One region of the Klebsiella ornithinolytica genome, then DNA from elsewhere that is predicted to be linked to it. Evidence: predicted binding sites of a transcription regulator. Region 1 holds the regulator's gene; each other region holds the start of a gene.
The links. Region 1 encodes LexA, which represses DNA repair genes until DNA is damaged. Its sites were predicted from a motif close to TNCTGTATGTACATACAGNA; they were not measured.

Region 1 (4,169 bases):
GTAAAGCCGAGAACGCGGTCGGTCAGGCGAATCATCTCATAAGAGAAATTCGCGGCGATCTCTTCCATCAGCGCGATGGCGTTTTGCTGCGCCTTCTCATGGGAAATTTTCTTGCTGCGCGCTTCATCTTCCACCGCGCGGGCGATGGCTTTGGAGGCCAGCAGCTTATTGAACAGATCCTGACGTGCCGGCAGACGTGGGCCGACGGCGGCCAGACGTTGGCGGGCGAAGTGCATACGCGCGACGCGGGCCAGCTTCTGGGCGATAATTTTATCGGTGCCGTGTTCGGTGGCCATTCTGCGCAGAGAAACCGGCGGCGAGAAACGGACAAAGCTGTCGCGGCCCAGCCACAGAACGGCGAAGAACTTCTGAATGCCATTCAGCATGCGCAGCGGCGGGTTTACTTCGCCTTTTTCGCGCCCTGGCGCACGACCAAACATCACCGAGACTGGCACCATTTGCACGTCCAGGTCAGGATGGTTGCGGTGCAGATCCAGGTAGTCGTGGAACAGCTTAATCGACTCTTCTTTCGGCGCGTAGTAGGTAAAGACGCGCGGGCCACCGTGGATAAATACGTAGCGCGGCAGCAGCGCGCCATCGATTTCCAGCGGTTCAAGCGGATCGGGTAAATCGTGCTCCAGGCACTGGGCGCGCAGGGTCAGCAGGTCCGCCTTGGAATTATAAGGCAGGACGTACATGATCGGACGCGAGGTATCCAGCCCTAATTCCTGAGCAGGTTCTGCGGGAATAGACTTGCTTTTTACCAGCACCCGTAATGGTAAATTCAGTAATTTATAGTAAATTCGTTGCCAGCCGGACATAAACGATGTGAAGCCTCTGGTTAATCATGCAAATGCGCGGCAAGAATAACAGAAAGCGCGCAAAATTTCCGTTGCCACGCGGCAAACGCGTACACTCATTGACGTCATTTACATAAAAAGGTTCTTTTGATGGCCAATAATACCACTGGGTTAACCCGAATCATTAAAGCGGCAGGTTATTCCTGGAAAGGGTTCCGTGCGGCATGGATAAATGAGGCCGCATTTCGTCAAGAAGGCATCGCCGCCATTGTTGCTGTCGCGATCGCCTGCTGGCTGGACGTTGACGCCATCACGCGTGTGCTGCTGATAGGCTCGGTCCTGATAGTGATGATAGTCGAAATTCTTAATAGCGCGATTGAGGCGGTGGTGGACCGTATTGGCCCGGAACATCATGAGCTGTCCGGTCGGGCGAAAGATATGGGTTCTGCGGCGGTGCTGCTGGCCATTGTGATCGCGCTGATCACCTGGGGCCTCTTGCTGTGGGCCCGCTATCACTGAGTGACCACTTTGTGAGATGCCCCCGCCTGGCGATGTCCTCCCGGCGATCGGCCGGCCCCCGATGGGTTTTGCCCGGCTGGCGACAATCACCCCTGGCGCAATGGGCTATCGGGGACGCAAAATGGAAAGAATCTCCTGATTTTTGTGTGAAATTTGATTCCAAAATCACCGTTAGCTGTATATACTCACAGCATAACTGTATATACACCCAGGGGGCGGGATGAAAGCGTTAACGACCAGGCAGCAAGAGGTGTTTGATCTCATTCGGGATCACATCAGCCAGACGGGCATGCCGCCGACGCGTGCGGAAATTGCTCAGCGCTTGGGGTTCCGTTCCCCAAACGCGGCGGAAGAACACCTGAAAGCGCTGGCGCGTAAGGGCGCGATCGAGATTATCTCCGGCGCCTCCCGGGGGATTCGCCTGCTTACGGAAGAAGAACCGGGTTTACCGTTGATTGGCCGCGTGGCGGCCGGTGAGCCGCTGCTGGCTCAGCAGCATATCGAAGGCCACTTCCAGGTCGATCCGGCGATGTTCAAGCCGAACGCCGACTTTTTGCTGCGGGTAAGCGGCATGTCAATGAAAGATATCGGTATTCTCGATGGCGATCTGCTGGCGGTCCATAAAACTCAGGATGTACGCAACGGCCAGGTTGTCGTGGCGCGTATTGACGAAGAGGTCACCGTTAAGCGTCTTAAAAAACAGGGCAATATCGTCGAACTTCTGCCAGAAAACAGCGAGTTTTCCCCTATCGTGGTGAATCTACGCGAACAAAATTTCACTATCGAAGGGCTGGCCGTTGGCGTGATTCGCAACGGCGAGTGGCTGTAACACCTTCCCCACGCAGCATCGTCTGATGCATGATGCTGCGCTGTCTCCTCCCGGTCAGGCTCTTTCTCATGTTCTTTAACGCCGCTGATAAGGCCCTGTGGCGCCTGGCGCTACCCATGATTTTCTCCAATATCACCGTTCCGCTGCTGGGACTGGTGGATACCGCCGTGATTGGCCATCTCGACAGCCCGGTTTACCTCGGCGGTGTCGCGGTCGGCGCGACGGCCACCAGTTTTCTCTTCATGCTGCTGCTTTTCCTGCGGATGAGCACCACCGGACTGACGGCGCAGGCCTTTGGCGCCAAAGATCCTCTCCGCCTGGCGCGGGCACTGGTGCAGCCGCTGGGGCTGGCAACAGGCGCCGGCCTGCTGATTGTGATTTTCCGAACCCCGCTTATCGATCTGGCGTTGCATATTGTTGGCGGCAATGACGCGGTGCTGGAGCAGGCGCGGCGCTTTCTCGACATCCGCTGGCTGAGTGCGCCGGCATCGCTGGCAAACCTGGTGCTGCTCGGTTGGCTGTTGGGCGTACAGTACGCCCGGGCGCCGGTGATTTTGCTGATCGTTGGCAACCTGCTGAATATTGTGCTCGATCTGTGGCTGGTGATGGGCCTGCACCTGAACGTGCAGGGGGCCGCGCTGGCGACGGTCACCGCCGAATATGTCACCTTTATCATCGGGCTGCTGATGGCAAGGCGCGTGCTGGCGCTACGCGGCGTGTCATTTGCCCTGCTCAAGCGCGCGTGGCGCGGAGATGTGCGCCGCTTGCTGGCGCTCAATCGCGATATCATGCTGCGCTCTCTGCTGCTTCAGTTGTGCTTTGGTGCGGTGACCGTTTTCGGCGCTCGTCTTGGCGGTGAGATCGTTGCCGTCAACGCGCTCCTGATGACCATGTTGACCTTCACCGCCTATGCCCTGGATGGTTTTGCTTATGCCGTGGAAGCGCACTCCGGACAGGCGTACGGCGCGCGTGACGGTAGCCAGTTGCTTGATGTCTGGCGGGCGGCCTGCCGCCAGTCGGGAATGGTGGCGCTGGCCTTTGCGGCAACCTATGCCGTAGCCGGGCAGCAGATTATCGCCCTGTTGACTTCGCTACCCTCGCTTCAGCTGCTTGCCGATCGCTATCTGATCTGGCAGATCGTTTTGCCGGTGATTGGCGTGTGGTGTTATTTGCTGGATGGCATGTTCATCGGCGCGACGCGCGGGGCTGAGATGCGCAACAGCATGGCGGTGGCGGCGGCGGGGTTTGCCCTGACGCTGCTGACGCTGCCGGTCCTTGGCAACCACGCGCTATGGCTGGCGCTGGCGGTCTTCCTCGCGCTGCGCGGTCTGTCGCTGGCGGTCATCTGGCGGCGACACTGGCGGCGTGGCACCTGGTTTTCGTAGCGATTTTTGATATGTAATTGGTTAAAGATTCCGAATAATAAATTCAACTCAGAATTCTTATCTATAGTTAATACTATGTCCGGCACACAGCGGGCTGTTAACTCACCGAACGATGAGGATTGAATTATGAACAAAGACGAAATCGGCGGTAACTGGAAACAGTTGAAAGGTAAAGCGAAAGAAAAATGGGGCAAGCTGACCGATGACGATATGACCGTCATTGAAGGTAAGCGTGACCAGCTGGTCGGGAAAATCCAGGAGCGTTATGGATACGCTAAAGATCAGGCGGAGAAAGAAGTGTCTGACTGGGAACGAAAAAACGATCACCGCTGGTAGCGGTGAGTGTTAACGAATTAACCCTTTGTTATTGCCTGCCCGATGGTACATGGAGGTACCGGCAACCTGGATTCCCGCTGCGGCGATAGCCTCAGCGGGCTTTCTTTTTAATCTGAATGGTATGGTCGTGATGGCAGTGTCCCGGGGTGCTACAGGCTTCGACCTCGACACAACCCGCGCACAGGCCGTGTGCTTCAATCACATTGTGGCGTAGCGCAAAACCCATTCTGGCCGCCAGCGTATGCATAATGTCTTCAACGCCTTCGGCACACTCTTCTTTGACCACGCCGCAGCGGTCGC
Region 2 (4,169 bases), 1.8 Mb from region 1:
ATCGTGATGTAGTTGCCGGTGGTGTTTTCGGCACAAAGGTAGCGTGAAAATATCGTGAGCTTTCGTACCTACGCCCCCCTGCCCCCAGCCAATCAGATGGTGAGCATCATCGGCAGGCTGGCCGCAGCACATGCAGGTTTGTGTTTTTACCCAAGCGATAAAATGCGGAGACTCCCAGCGAATACGTTTTGGACGAGCGAAATACGTTGCGGGAGCTTCAGGATCCACCAGTACACCAATAGCTGGGGAAGATGGTTCCCGGGCCGGGGATGGGGAACGTTTCGGTAATGAGGTCATCCGTTCCACCAGAATGCTGGTGGCCGGCACCGATGGAGTCAGCTCACTTTCCCGGTAAACCGATTGAAACTCTTCCGGCTTAAGCTTCAGAGAACGACGGGCCATCTCCTCTGTAATTTCGCTACTAACTCCAACGGATACCGCCCACCAGCACAGCTCTGCGAGAGATAGCATCCGCTCTTTGTTGTAGCCCAGATAACTCAGCGCTGTACCAATAATCCAGTCAGCCAAGTTCTGCGACATCAGACTATCGAGTGTTTGTACGGTCTGATTGCGTAGTTCATTATCGCAGTGCCAGCATGCCCGTATCGCGCCGGGGTCATGCCTGAAATTAACCAGTTCCTGGTGGTGATAGTTAGAATGTGGCCACTGACAGTGCTGGACCTCACGTTCTAGCCAGAGCTCCATAGCGTTTATCCCACCAGCTGCTTTGATGACACGCTCATTAACAAAAAATGGTCTGATCCCTGTGTCATCCCGGAGCGGTTGCCGTGCATCCGGCAGTCTGCCGCTCGGTGTTGAATCCAAATCATCCGGCGGCATCTCCACTAATACGCGACCTTTTCCAAAAAGCCGCATTAGCTCGCTTCCCGGCCTGAGTAATACAATGCCCAAATGCCGGGCAATATCCACGTTAAGCAGCGCCCGCATCAGTCTCTCCACATTTTCTGCAAGAAGGTTCTGTCGGCGCGGGGCTCCTTTTCTGATTCAGGCAAAAACACGCTAACTTCCCACGATACAAAATCACGGGAGAGGCATTTCTCTACCCGGTAGTTAGCCTTACGGTAACGCGCCACCAACTCGACTGCCTGCGACTCTTTCAACCCCGTATGCTGAAACCAGCTTTTCTTCATAGCTGGTCCTCATACAACCGGATGAACTCAATGGCGCGTTCACGTGCTCCCGGTTCGTTATGCAGCATTTCCTGCAGCAGTTGCACGCCGAGTGATGGCTCTTTATGCCCGACGATAGAAATACCCCGGGACATGTTTGGAGCGATGGTGATGAACCCTTTTCTGCGCAATGCCCGAAGGTGTTCGGCCGCAGCGTTCGGAGACGCAGCACCAATAAGATCTGACAGCTCTCTGGCCGTCGGCGGATAACCGTGTTTTGAGATAAACGCAACGAGGAGATCAAACACCTCCTGCTGGCGTGGGGTCAGTTTCTGGAATGAAGAAAAGCCAGCGTTGTCATTATGACCGCCAGTCTTTTTTGTTACTGGTTTTGCGATATTTTGCGCCATGGTTTGTCTCCGTGGCGCAGCAGGTATAGGTTGTTCAGGCCTATGACGGGAGTTTAACAGAACCTGACGGAACCTGGTAACCAACTCCAGACCTCGCCTTTTCTATCATCTGCGCAAATAACGAGAGAGTCCCCACGATCTCATCTTGCTGTAGTGGCATAAACGAAACTGTATCTCCGCGGCGATACATCAAAGCACGATCACCTACGGGAAAGGATTTGAGACGGGCTACTATTACCCCATCATCGCATCTGATAACTACATAGCCGGTGTTCGGCATTTCTTGTTTTTTTCCCACTACAAAATCCTCTCAACAAACTCGGTAACGTCCACGCAGTAATTCAATAAAACCAGTCGTCTGCGCTTTCCCATGTCTCCTGGAGAATCTCTTCGATAGTTTCTTTATCACCGTCTATGCCACCGAACACGCTGAGTCCGTCAGCCCCAGCACGGCGAATAGTTAACTTGCAGCCATCATATTTTTGATTTAAACGCCGCAGTAACTCGGCCTCAAGCGCATGCTCCGCGCCATCAGGCAATTTTTTGTTTTTGTCGATGGTTACTTCGATTTTCATAGTATTACCCTCCCTCGATATACTGTATAAATAAACAGTACACCCAACTTTCTCAATGAGCAACATCTTAAAGGCACAAACTGTTAGTTTTTTGTCAGGAATGCATATGAAAAACCCGCCGTAGCGGGTTGAATTAATAGAGTTTTATTAAGCAGTGATTTCTTTCTGCTGACAAATATCCGGTATGTTCTCCCTCACCAGTTCCCCAGTTCGAGCAGACTTGACAATTGCTCGGGCAATAAAAAACCCGCTCAAGGCGGGTTAGATCTTTGACGAAAATCAAATCATGAAATGGTCAAATATAGGTTAGCTTGCTTTTTCCAGATACTGTGGCTTCGGAAGATAAAACTGCCCGTCATAGGTATAATGATAACACATATCAACAAGATGGATGTGGTTTCCACGTTCTACCCATTGAAAATGAACCACCCAGTCTGACGTATAATATTTTGGATGTCGCTGCACGTACTCGGGTAACCCGACATGGTAGTGCCAGAGATCGTTACCTTTGGCATAACTGTAATTAGGGTCAGTTTCATCTAAATTCGACCAAGATGCAGAAATTTTCCCTTGATAACAAGAGAAATCCCGCAAACCACACCGTTCGAATTGTTCAGTAAAATCAAGAACTTTATCTTGGTCACTTTCAGTAAAGTTACCAAACTCTTTAGCAAAGAGTTTACCAAACGATGTGGTAAAATGTTGAGTCATCCAGCAGCAACCTTGATATTAAGATGCATGAGATAGAATGAAACGCCGTTTTTCCTCGCGCGACATCCCTGGTTTCATCTCAATTCTATCAGAGTTCAATGCCACAGACATCCGCTCTTGCTCAAATGCAACAACGGCCTTAGCCTGTCCTGATGCTTGCTTTGACAACTCTGGTATCTTTTTCATAGTCTCTATGCTGGCAGCTATACCAGCAATGGTTTTTGTCTGAAGTTCTTCCAGCATTGGTCGGCAAGCGACCCTCTCTACAGACAACACAAACCCGAAGGCTTCTTGAGCCAAAGCCATTGAGGCCTTAGCTGATTCGATGCTGGAATCGGCACTGTTAACTAACGATTGAGAGATCTCAACCCTTTCACCTTTCCCCAACGCAGTATGCAATACATCAATCCCTTCTTCTAAATCGCGATTGAAATCAAGCAACTGATTAAGCAAAGGTGAAATTTCACCGTTCAGTCTGAGAACATCTTCAGGGGTCATCCCCCGCCCTCTTGCCGCTGATGTAAGCTCGGCAGGTTGTACTCTTGTGATAGGTACGGCAACACTAGTGGCCTGAGCTTGCGTCGAGAGAAGAAGAGGCGCAAGTCCCACTCCTAAGGTTGTAAATAAATTCATATGCATTCTCCAATGATGAACGCAATACAACTCGGCATTCACTACGGCATCCCTACAATAGTAGTTATAACCGCATTTCAATTTTTTTTGCAACCAAGTTGTTTAACCAATTTGTGTGATGTCCAATTTTTCATACCACCACTACGCCCGTAACAAGGGGCGCAGTATTATAGACACACATAACATCTTAGTCAAAATCGATTAAACCTATTGGAACTAGAGATTCAACAATTTTTGGCCGTAAAGCATATCTACTATGGAAGTTCTTCACCCTAAACATAGATATTATAAGGGTTCAGGCCGTATAAAGTCTGGCCTTGAGCTGGGTAGACCCACGCTTCAGGTCACTGGTGCATTGACGAGTGCTGGCAGGAGGTCAGATTGGAACCTCAGGTCGTTACTCAAAACGGCCCTCCGCCATCTCCAGCAGTGTCTTTCTTGCGACCGTCACTATGAAAGGCAGTCAGCGTCCTCTGCTAATTTCTGGCCAGTTCCAGTGCTCTAGACCATTCCATTTTACCGAGAGACGCATATACAACGAGCCGTTGTTTAGGTGGAATCACACCAAGCAACTTGATCAGCATCGCCTAAGTATCTTTGCCGCCAGTGTGGTTTGATACGAACAGCGCCCCCAAGGTGATTAACAAATTAATTTCGGAGATCATCTGTCGGCCTCCGCCATCGGTCGAATTGGGTCCAAGATAAGCCGA
Region 3 (4,169 bases), 740 kb from region 1:
GGTCTGCGCGGGTTAGGGATCACCTTTATTACCACAGGTCTGATGGCGCTGGGCTTTATGTCATTCTCCGGTGTGCAGCTATAAGGGCGGAAAGTATGGAAATTATTCTTGGCGTCGTGATGTTCACGCTGATCGTGCTGGTGCTGTCGGGGCTGATCCTGGCGGCGCGCTCGAAGCTGGTCAACGCCGGTGATGTGGTTATTGAAATCAATAATGAAGCGGATAAACAGATTCGCACGCCGGCGGGCGATAAGCTGCTGAATACGCTGTCCAGCAACGGGATCTTTATCTCTTCTGCCTGCGGCGGCGGCGGTTCCTGCGGCCAGTGCCGGGTGACGGTGAAGGAGGGGGGCGGTGATATCCTGCCTACCGAACTTTCCCATATCAGCAAACGCGAGGCGAAAGAGGGCTGCCGTCTGGCCTGTCAGGTCGCCGTGAAACAAAACATGAAGATCGCGCTGCCGGAAGAGATTTTTGGCGTCAAAAAATGGGAGTGTGAAGTTATCTCCAATGATAACAAAGCGACTTTCATTAAAGAGCTGAAGCTGGCCATCCCGGAAGGCGAAAGCGTGCCGTTCCGCGCGGGCGGCTATATTCAGATTGAATGTCCGTCGCATAAAGTGGCGTATGCCGATTTTGACGTGCCGGACGAGTACCGTGCGGACTGGGATAAATTTAATCTGTTCCGCTATGTTTCCGAGGTTAAAGAGCCGACGCTGCGCGCCTATTCGATGGCGAACTATCCGGATGAGAAGGGCATCATTATGCTCAACGTGCGTATTGCGACGCCACCGCCGAAAGTGCCGGATGCGCCGCCGGGGATCATGTCTTCGTATATCTGGTCGCTGAAAGCCGGTGATAAGGTGACGATTTCCGGGCCGTTCGGCGAGTTCTTCGCGAAAGAGACGGACGCCGAGATGGTCTTTATCGGCGGTGGCGCTGGTATGGCGCCCATGCGTTCGCATATTTTCGACCAGCTTAAACGGTTGCACAGCAAGCGCAAAATCAGCTTCTGGTACGGCGCCCGTTCGCTGCGTGAAATGTTCTATGACGATGAGTTTGAACAGCTGGCACGTGAAAATCCGAACTTTACCTTCCACGTGGCGCTTTCCGATCCGCAGCTGGAAGATAACTGGAACGGCCACACCGGCTTTATTCACAATGTGCTGTATGAAAACTACCTGCGCGATCATCCGGCGCCGGAGGACTGCGAGTTTTATATGTGTGGGCCGCCGGTGATGAATGCCGCAGTGATCAAGATGCTAAAAGATCTTGGCGTTGAGGATGACAACATCATGTTGGATGACTTTGGAGGTTAATGATGTTGACGGTGTTTGTGGCAACCTTCGTCATTTTCGCGCTGGTTATTCTGGGGATGTCCTTAGGATATCTGATAAAGCGCAAAAGTCTCCAGGGCAGCTGCGGCGGTATCTCATCGCTGGGGCTTGAGAAGGTCTGCGACTGCCCGGAGCCGTGCGATGCACGTAAAAAGCGCATGGCTCGTGAAGCACAGCGCCAGCAAAATCGGATCCTCTGATCTCTCCGTAGGCCCGGCAAGCTTGCGCCGCCGGGCATTATTGCCTGATGGCGCAAGCTTATCAGCCCTACAAACCCCGCTTCTCATTCCTTGTATTATTACTGTATACTTAACCAGTAATCGTTGAGGGCTGAGTATGCGCAAAATTATCCATGTCGATATGGACTGCTTTTTTGCCGCCGTGGAAATGCGGGATAATCCAGCCCTGCGTGATATCCCCATTGCCATCGGCGGTAGCCGGGTACAGCGGGGGGTGATCAGCACGGCCAACTATCCGGCGCGCAAATTTGGCGTACGCAGCGCGATGCCGACCGCGATGGCCCTCAAGCTTTGCCCGCATTTAACCCTGCTACCCGGCCGCTTTGATGCCTACAAAGAGGCCTCGTCCCATATCCGGGAAATCTTCTCACGCTACACGTCGTTAATTGAACCGCTGTCTCTGGATGAGGCGTATCTCGACGTCAGCGATAGCGTTCACTGCCAGGGCTCTGCGACGCTGATCGCGGAAGAGATTCGCCAGACCATTTTTCACGAGCTTCAACTGACCGCCTCTGCCGGTATCGCGCCGGTAAAATTTCTGGCGAAAATTGCTTCCGATATGAATAAACCCAACGGTCAGTTTGTGATTGCGCCGCATCAGGTCGCGGAGTTTGTCCGAACGCTGCCGCTGGCGAAGATCCCCGGCGTGGGGAAAGTCTCAGCCGCAAAGCTGGAAAGCATGGGGCTGCGTACCTGTGAAGATGTGCAGAAAAGCGACCTGGCGATGTTGCTCCGCCGTTTTGGTAAGTTGGGTCGGATCCTGTGGGAGCGTAGCCAGGGAATCGATGAGCGGGAGATCAACAACACCCGACAGCGTAAATCGGTTGGCGTTGAGCGTACGCTGGTGGAGGATATCCACGAGTGGTCTGCCTGTGAGAGCATCATTGAGCACCTCTATCCAGAGCTGGAGCGGCGGGTGCTGAAGGTCAAACCGGACCTTCTGATTGCCCGTCAGGGGGTAAAGCTGAAATTCAATGATTTTCAGCTGACCACTCAGGAACATGTCTGGCCGCGCCTGAATAAAGAGGATTTGCTCTCCACCGCCTACAAAGCCTGGCACGAACGGCGGGGCGGTCGCGGAGTGCGGCTGGTCGGGTTGCATGTGACGCTGCTCGATCCTCAACTGGAGCGGCAGCTGGTGCTGGGGTTATAACGATGCTGAAGATCAGACCTTATCGCGACGATGATTTTACTGCGCTGTGCGCCATTTTTCTGCGCGCGGTACAAGAGACCGCCAGCCATGATTATTCACCCCGCCAGATAGCCGCCTGGGCGCAGATAGACGAGACCCGCTGGCGGCACAAAATGAGGGAGTCTCTGGTATGGGTCGCGGCGATGGACCAGCGTCCTGTGGGGTTTATCACCGCCGTGGACCGCTATATCGATCTCCTGTTTGTAGCGCCGGAGTATGGCCGCCGGGGTATTGCCAGCGCGCTACTCCAGGAACTGTTTACGCAGATACCGCATGGCTCCCTGACGGTCGACGCGAGCATTACGGCAAAACCGTGTTTTGAACGGCATGGTTTCAGGGTCGTGGAAGAACAGCAGGTGGCGGTGCGCGGCGAGACGTTTATTAATTACCGTATGGAGAAGGTGAGACGGCCCGGATAAGGCGCCACGCGCCGCTATCCGGACCGTTTATTGCCGTAACTTACTTCGCAGGAATCGCTTTCAGCAGTTCCGTCAGCAGCGTCCAGTATTGACCAACGCTTTCGATATGCACCTGCTCATCCGGAGAGTGCGGGCCGGTAATGGTAGGCCCGATTGAGACCATATCCATATTCGGGTACGGTTTCTTGAACAGACCGCATTCCAGGCCGGCGTGGATAATCTGGATGTTCGGCGTCTTGTTGAACAGACGCTGATAGGTTTCACGCACCAGATGCATCACCGGTGAGTTCGCGTCCGGCTGCCAGCCAGGGTATGCGCCTTTGGCTTCGGTTTTCGCGCCCGCCAGTTTACCCAGTGAATCCAGCATGCTGACGACGTAATCTTTGCCGCTGTCGATCAGCGAACGAATCAGGCAGTGGATCTCAACATTATCATCGGTCATGGTCACGACGCCGACGTTCAGAGAGGTCTCGACAACGCCTTTTGCCACGTCAGAGTTACGAATAACACCGTTTGGCGTGGCGTTGAGCAGACGCACAAAGCCGTCACGGGATTGCACGGTCAGGGCCGCTTTGTCGTTGACGACAGAGTCCAGCAGCAGCACCAGATTTTTCTCTTTTGCCGCCAGTTCGTTTTTCAGGATGTCCTGATAGGTGGCGACCAGCGCTTTCAGCGCATCGACCTTATCGGCCGCGACCGCGACGGTAGCGAAAGCTTCACGCGGAATGGCGTTACGCAGGGTGCCGCCGTTGAAATCGACCAGACGCAGGTCCAGCTCTTGCGCGTGACCGGCGAGGAAACGGGCCAGCAGCTTGTTGGCGTTCCCCAGACCGACGTGAATTTCGCCGCCGGAGTGACCGCCTTTCAGCCCTTTTAAGGTCAGCTTAAAGCTCTGGAAACCTGCCGGCACCGCTTCGCGGGTTAAGGTCAGGTTGGAGGTAAAGTCGATACCGCCGGCGCAACCCATATAGATTTCGCCCTC
Region 4 (4,169 bases), on a different replicon from region 1:
CACACTGGTGCAACAACTGCTTATGTTGCTGCACTCGGCAGCGTACCGTATCTTTATATGGTTGGTAGCTTCATGACAGATGGACATTTGGCATTAAAGTTGTTTGATTTTGATCGGGATAAAAAAGTTTTTCATCCTCTTGATGCACCTCCGACTAATGCAAAGATAGTTAAGTTTTATAATGGTCAGATAATTTATGATAGTAAATGTGTACCATCAAATAATGGAAATGTTATAGGTCTTGCAATTTCATTTACAATGGAAGTTTTAGAAAAAGATCTTCCTGCCGAGTTTATTGGGCATACTTTACATGCTCAACTGAATACAGGGTTCCGGTTTGATAATCTTCCTGAGGAAGATGAGCAAGAAAAAATAGTCAGAGAGCTTAGCTATATTATCTCTGAATTAAAAAAACAGGCTAATGAGGTGCATCTTTTTGTTTCCGCACAAGCATCAGTCGTCCTTCGGCTTGGGACCCTTTACCAAGAAGGCTTGCATGGTGTTATAAATATTTGGCACTGGAACTCTATTGCTAACAAATATGAATGGTGTATAAAAGTGACTAGCAAGAATGTAAGTTAACGATTTATTCAGCATTTATGGTCTTTTTCAAATTGATAGTTTGTTTATAATGCCCTGATATATGGAGGATTATAACTCAGGGCTGTATGAACATATAACGCACATGTTAAATGAACCCGCTTCTACTTATAGCTTTTCAGTTACTACCCTTCCTTATACCATATCTGAAAGATTTTCGTATATCCATTCCGAACACTGCCGGGCAAAACCCATCACAACCTTTATGTTGTCTGGAAAAAGCATTAGACATCATAATTTTCTAGTTATTTAATCCAGAGCTATTCGCAGTGACTACTGAGAGGAACAAGATGGACGTTATTTTTACGCGATGAATCAATCAACATATCATAAGGTCTCCGACAATAAAGAATTTAGCTTTTTGGTATTGTTACATTTTTTTGATGTAAGTCTCATTATTACTCTATTTTTAAAATTAAAATAACTAACTGTATGAATAATACAAAGCCATCTTTAAATACTTTATTTTTATATGATATATGGAAAATACCAATGCGATTACACACTCTTAAAATAAATGGTTTTAAAAGAATTCACAATGCTCAGGTCAAATTTGGTGACGCCACATTTTTAATTGGTTCTAACAATGCAGGGAAAAGTTCAGTTTTAAAGGCCATTGAGTGGTTATTGTCTGATAAAAAAAGAATGGCCTCAGACTGTTTCTGTTCCGAAGTTGATGCCGAAACTGGTGAAAACAAAATTTCCTGTAAAGAAATAATACTTGAAGCTGAGTTTAGAAATGTTCCAGATGACGCTAAAACGTGGAGAGGATTCAAAGGGAGAGTGTTTTCTTATGATCCAACCGATAGTGGAGAAACTGGGAATAGTATTTTTTACAGAAAGAGCTATACATTGGGTGAAGATGTTTTAATTGAATTAAAATCACTCAAGAGAGAACTGAAAAAAGAGTTCGAGAATCTAAAAAAACCTCTGGAATTTATTGAATCGGGAGTCGATGCTGCAATCATCACCGAACTATTCTCTGCTTTAGAAAAAAACATAAGTGGTAGTGAAAAGTCAAAACTTGAACTCATAGATGATATTTGGGACATAACAGAAGAAGAGATCTGGGACAAAAACCCAGGTGGTATAGGTGGCGTGGTACTTTCAAGGCTACCAAGTTTTTTACTTATTCCAGCAGAATCAGGGGCTAATGAAATTGAAGATAAGACGGGAGTGCTTCAAAAAACACTAAACGAACTATTTAAAGATGTTCGAGGAGGATCAGACAATTACAAGCGTGCCCAGGAATGTCTAAATGAACTTGCTAAGGAATTAAACCCTTCCGATGAAAAATCAGAATTTGGGATAATGATGGGTGAGCTAAACAAAGTTCTTTGCGGTGTATTCCCTGAGTCAAAAATCTATGCATTCGCCGATCTTTCCAATCCTGACACTGCATTGTCACCCACTTTTTCCATTGAAATGTCAAGCAATATACGAACTACAGTATCTAATCAAGGTACCGGCATGGTAAGGGCCGCCGTTTTTGGCCTGCTAAGATTCAGGCAGGAATGGTTGAGAAAAAGAGGTGAAGACGCAAGGAGTCTTATCATTGGTTTTGAGGAACCTGAAATATATCTTCACCCAAGTGCAGCCAATCAAATGAGAGATATTATCTATGACTTATCAGGCCTATCATCTCAAATCATTGCCACAACTCACTCCCCTTACCTCATTGATCTTTCTAGGAAACCAAGGCAAGTATTGAATAGATTCCATTATGAATCCTCTCATACCTCAATTAACCCATTTTCTGTGACCGAAAAATACAAACAGCTATCAGAGGATGACAAGAATTATGTGAAAATGATAATGAAATTGGATGACCATATGTCGCGCATATTTTTTACTAAAAAGGTTATAGTCGTAGAGGGTGATACAGAGGAAATTGTTTTCAAGGAAGCGATTCGGAGGGTGCCTGCACTCTCTAGAAATAAGATCCTAACCAACACTGAATTAGTTAAGGCGCGAGGAAAGGCAGCCATAATAGGATTAATAAAATATCTTTCTGCATTAGATGTTGATTTTATCGTTATTCATGATAGGGATCAGGGAGTTAAGGGGGCGGAAGTATTTAACCCACATATACTAGAAGCAGCTGGCGATCATGAAAAAGTAATTGTTGTAGAGGAGTGTATTGAAGATCTTCTTGGCTATCCAGCCCCAAAATCTGAAAAACCATTTAATGCCTATCAACAAACATTAGGATGGGGAGATGATTTTGATGGAGTTCCTGATAAATTAAAAGAAGTTATGCAAAGAATCTATAATACGTGGCTATAAAATAATTAAAACATACAGCTTAAGGGTTCTAATGATGGGTCTGAGAGTCAGATCCATCATTTTTATAGAACTGTCCTCTAATTGTTAGCATATTGCTACACTAACAAAGTTGTTTGATCGCTCCCCAATATCAGCGCTGGGATAAATCAGAGCCCGTTGGTTATAGATAGCTATTGCACGAGCAACACTCCCGGCATCTGAAGCAGGGAGCACATTGGCATCAAGTTGAGGCCGAGAGAGAGGTAGTGACAATCATTGAACGGTTCCGTTGGTTCCAGAACCATCTGTCTATACCTCTTACTTGCATAACTAAATTTGCACTTACTTCAACAAGATCACAATACACACTTATGAATCACTTGCTTTACTCTGCCATTGTACAATACTGTATATGCAAACAGTATTAATTGCGAGTAAATCAACATGTCGCCTTGGAATGTAATTTTTATATTTAACAATATAATCATATTGTTAAATAATTTTTTAGCTTATGAAAGCAATAAAGTACGACGTCCTGTATTTTATTCTTTTTCTGCCTATGAAGGCCTGTGACCATGGGAGCATTTCCATCCCCAGCTCAGGATTACGTCGAAAAGGAACTGGATTTAAATGAGCTCTGTATACGCCGACGGGCCTCTACTTTTTTTGTACGCGCCAGTGGCTGCAGTATGCAGGAGCTTGGTCTTTGTGATGGCGATATTATGGTGGTTGATCGCGCTGAAGAAGCTATTCATGGTGATATTGTTGTTGTGGAAGTCGATGGCGAGTTTATCGTTAAGCGTCTTCAACTGAAGCCCCGGCTTGCGCTTTTGCCTATGAGTCCAGCATTTCCAATTATTTATCCCGATGAATTGCAACTACTTGGCGTGGTTACGTGGTTTTTCAACTGCACTCGTACTCGACGGAGGTAACGATGCCAATGTTTGGTCTTGCGGATGTAAACTCATTTTATGCCAGTTGTGAGGCGTTGTTTCGCCCAGATTTGCGAGGCAAACCGATTGTTGTTCTTAGTAACAACGACGGATGCGTTATCGCACGTAATGCAGGCGCAAAAGCGTTAGGGATAGAAATGGGGGTACCCTGGTTCCAGATTAAAAATCAGGATTACCGGAAACAGGTACATACTTTCAGCTCAAATTATGCGCTTTATCATAACCTTAGCCAGAGGGTAATGATCGCCCTAGAGGAAGTTGCCCCGCGAGTCGAACAGTACAGCATCGATAAGAGTAAGTTGTATAGTGCGGACGCCTAAGCTATTGAGTTCTATCTATGGACATTGTTAA

Region 2: Q1L34_RS16435 (DinI-like family protein) is a predicted target of LexA. The motif match lies at 2,136-2,155, and genes of this name have one in related genera.
Region 3: dinB (DNA polymerase IV) is a predicted target of LexA. The motif match lies at 1,637-1,656, and genes of this name have one in related genera.
Region 4: umuD (translesion error-prone DNA polymerase V autoproteolytic subunit) is a predicted target of LexA. The motif match lies at 3,270-3,289, and genes of this name have one in related genera.

Annotation. Positions count from the first base shown of each region.
Region 1 covers NZ_CP130153.1:5,210,867-5,215,035, reverse strand. Annotated here, with positions in the region: gene plsB (glycerol-3-phosphate 1-O-acyltransferase PlsB) at 1-821, opposite strand, end outside; gene Q1L34_RS24675 (diacylglycerol kinase) at 951-1,319, shown strand; gene lexA (transcriptional repressor LexA) at 1,540-2,148, shown strand; gene dinF (MATE family efflux transporter DinF) at 2,217-3,533, shown strand; gene Q1L34_RS24660 (CsbD family protein) at 3,660-3,869, shown strand; gene zur (zinc uptake transcriptional repressor Zur) at 3,961-4,169, opposite strand, start outside.
Region 2 covers NZ_CP130153.1:3,428,578-3,432,746, forward strand. Annotated here, with positions in the region: gene Q1L34_RS16420 (DUF968 domain-containing protein) at 1-948, opposite strand, end outside; gene Q1L34_RS16425 (hypothetical protein) at 948-1,151, opposite strand; gene Q1L34_RS16430 (LexA family protein) at 1,148-1,540, opposite strand; gene Q1L34_RS16435 (DinI-like family protein) at 1,882-2,115, opposite strand; gene Q1L34_RS16440 (hypothetical protein) at 2,422-2,826, opposite strand; gene Q1L34_RS16445 (hypothetical protein) at 2,845-3,459, opposite strand; gene Q1L34_RS16450 (hypothetical protein) at 4,121-4,169, opposite strand, start outside.
Region 3 covers NZ_CP130153.1:4,468,878-4,473,046, reverse strand. Annotated here, with positions in the region: gene nqrE (NADH:ubiquinone reductase (Na(+)-transporting) subunit E) at 1-84, shown strand, start outside; gene nqrF (NADH:ubiquinone reductase (Na(+)-transporting) subunit F) at 96-1,319, shown strand; gene nqrM ((Na+)-NQR maturation NqrM) at 1,322-1,537, shown strand; gene dinB (DNA polymerase IV) at 1,674-2,729, shown strand; gene Q1L34_RS21275 (GNAT family N-acetyltransferase) at 2,735-3,187, shown strand; gene pepD (cytosol nonspecific dipeptidase) at 3,228-4,169, opposite strand, start outside.
Region 4 covers NZ_CP130154.1:191,531-195,699, forward strand. Annotated here, with positions in the region: gene Q1L34_RS27225 (SAVED domain-containing protein) at 1-582, shown strand, start outside; gene Q1L34_RS27230 (ATP-dependent nuclease) at 1,033-2,886, shown strand; gene umuD (translesion error-prone DNA polymerase V autoproteolytic subunit) at 3,441-3,797, shown strand; partial or broken gene Q1L34_RS27240 (Y-family DNA polymerase) at 3,806-4,111, shown strand.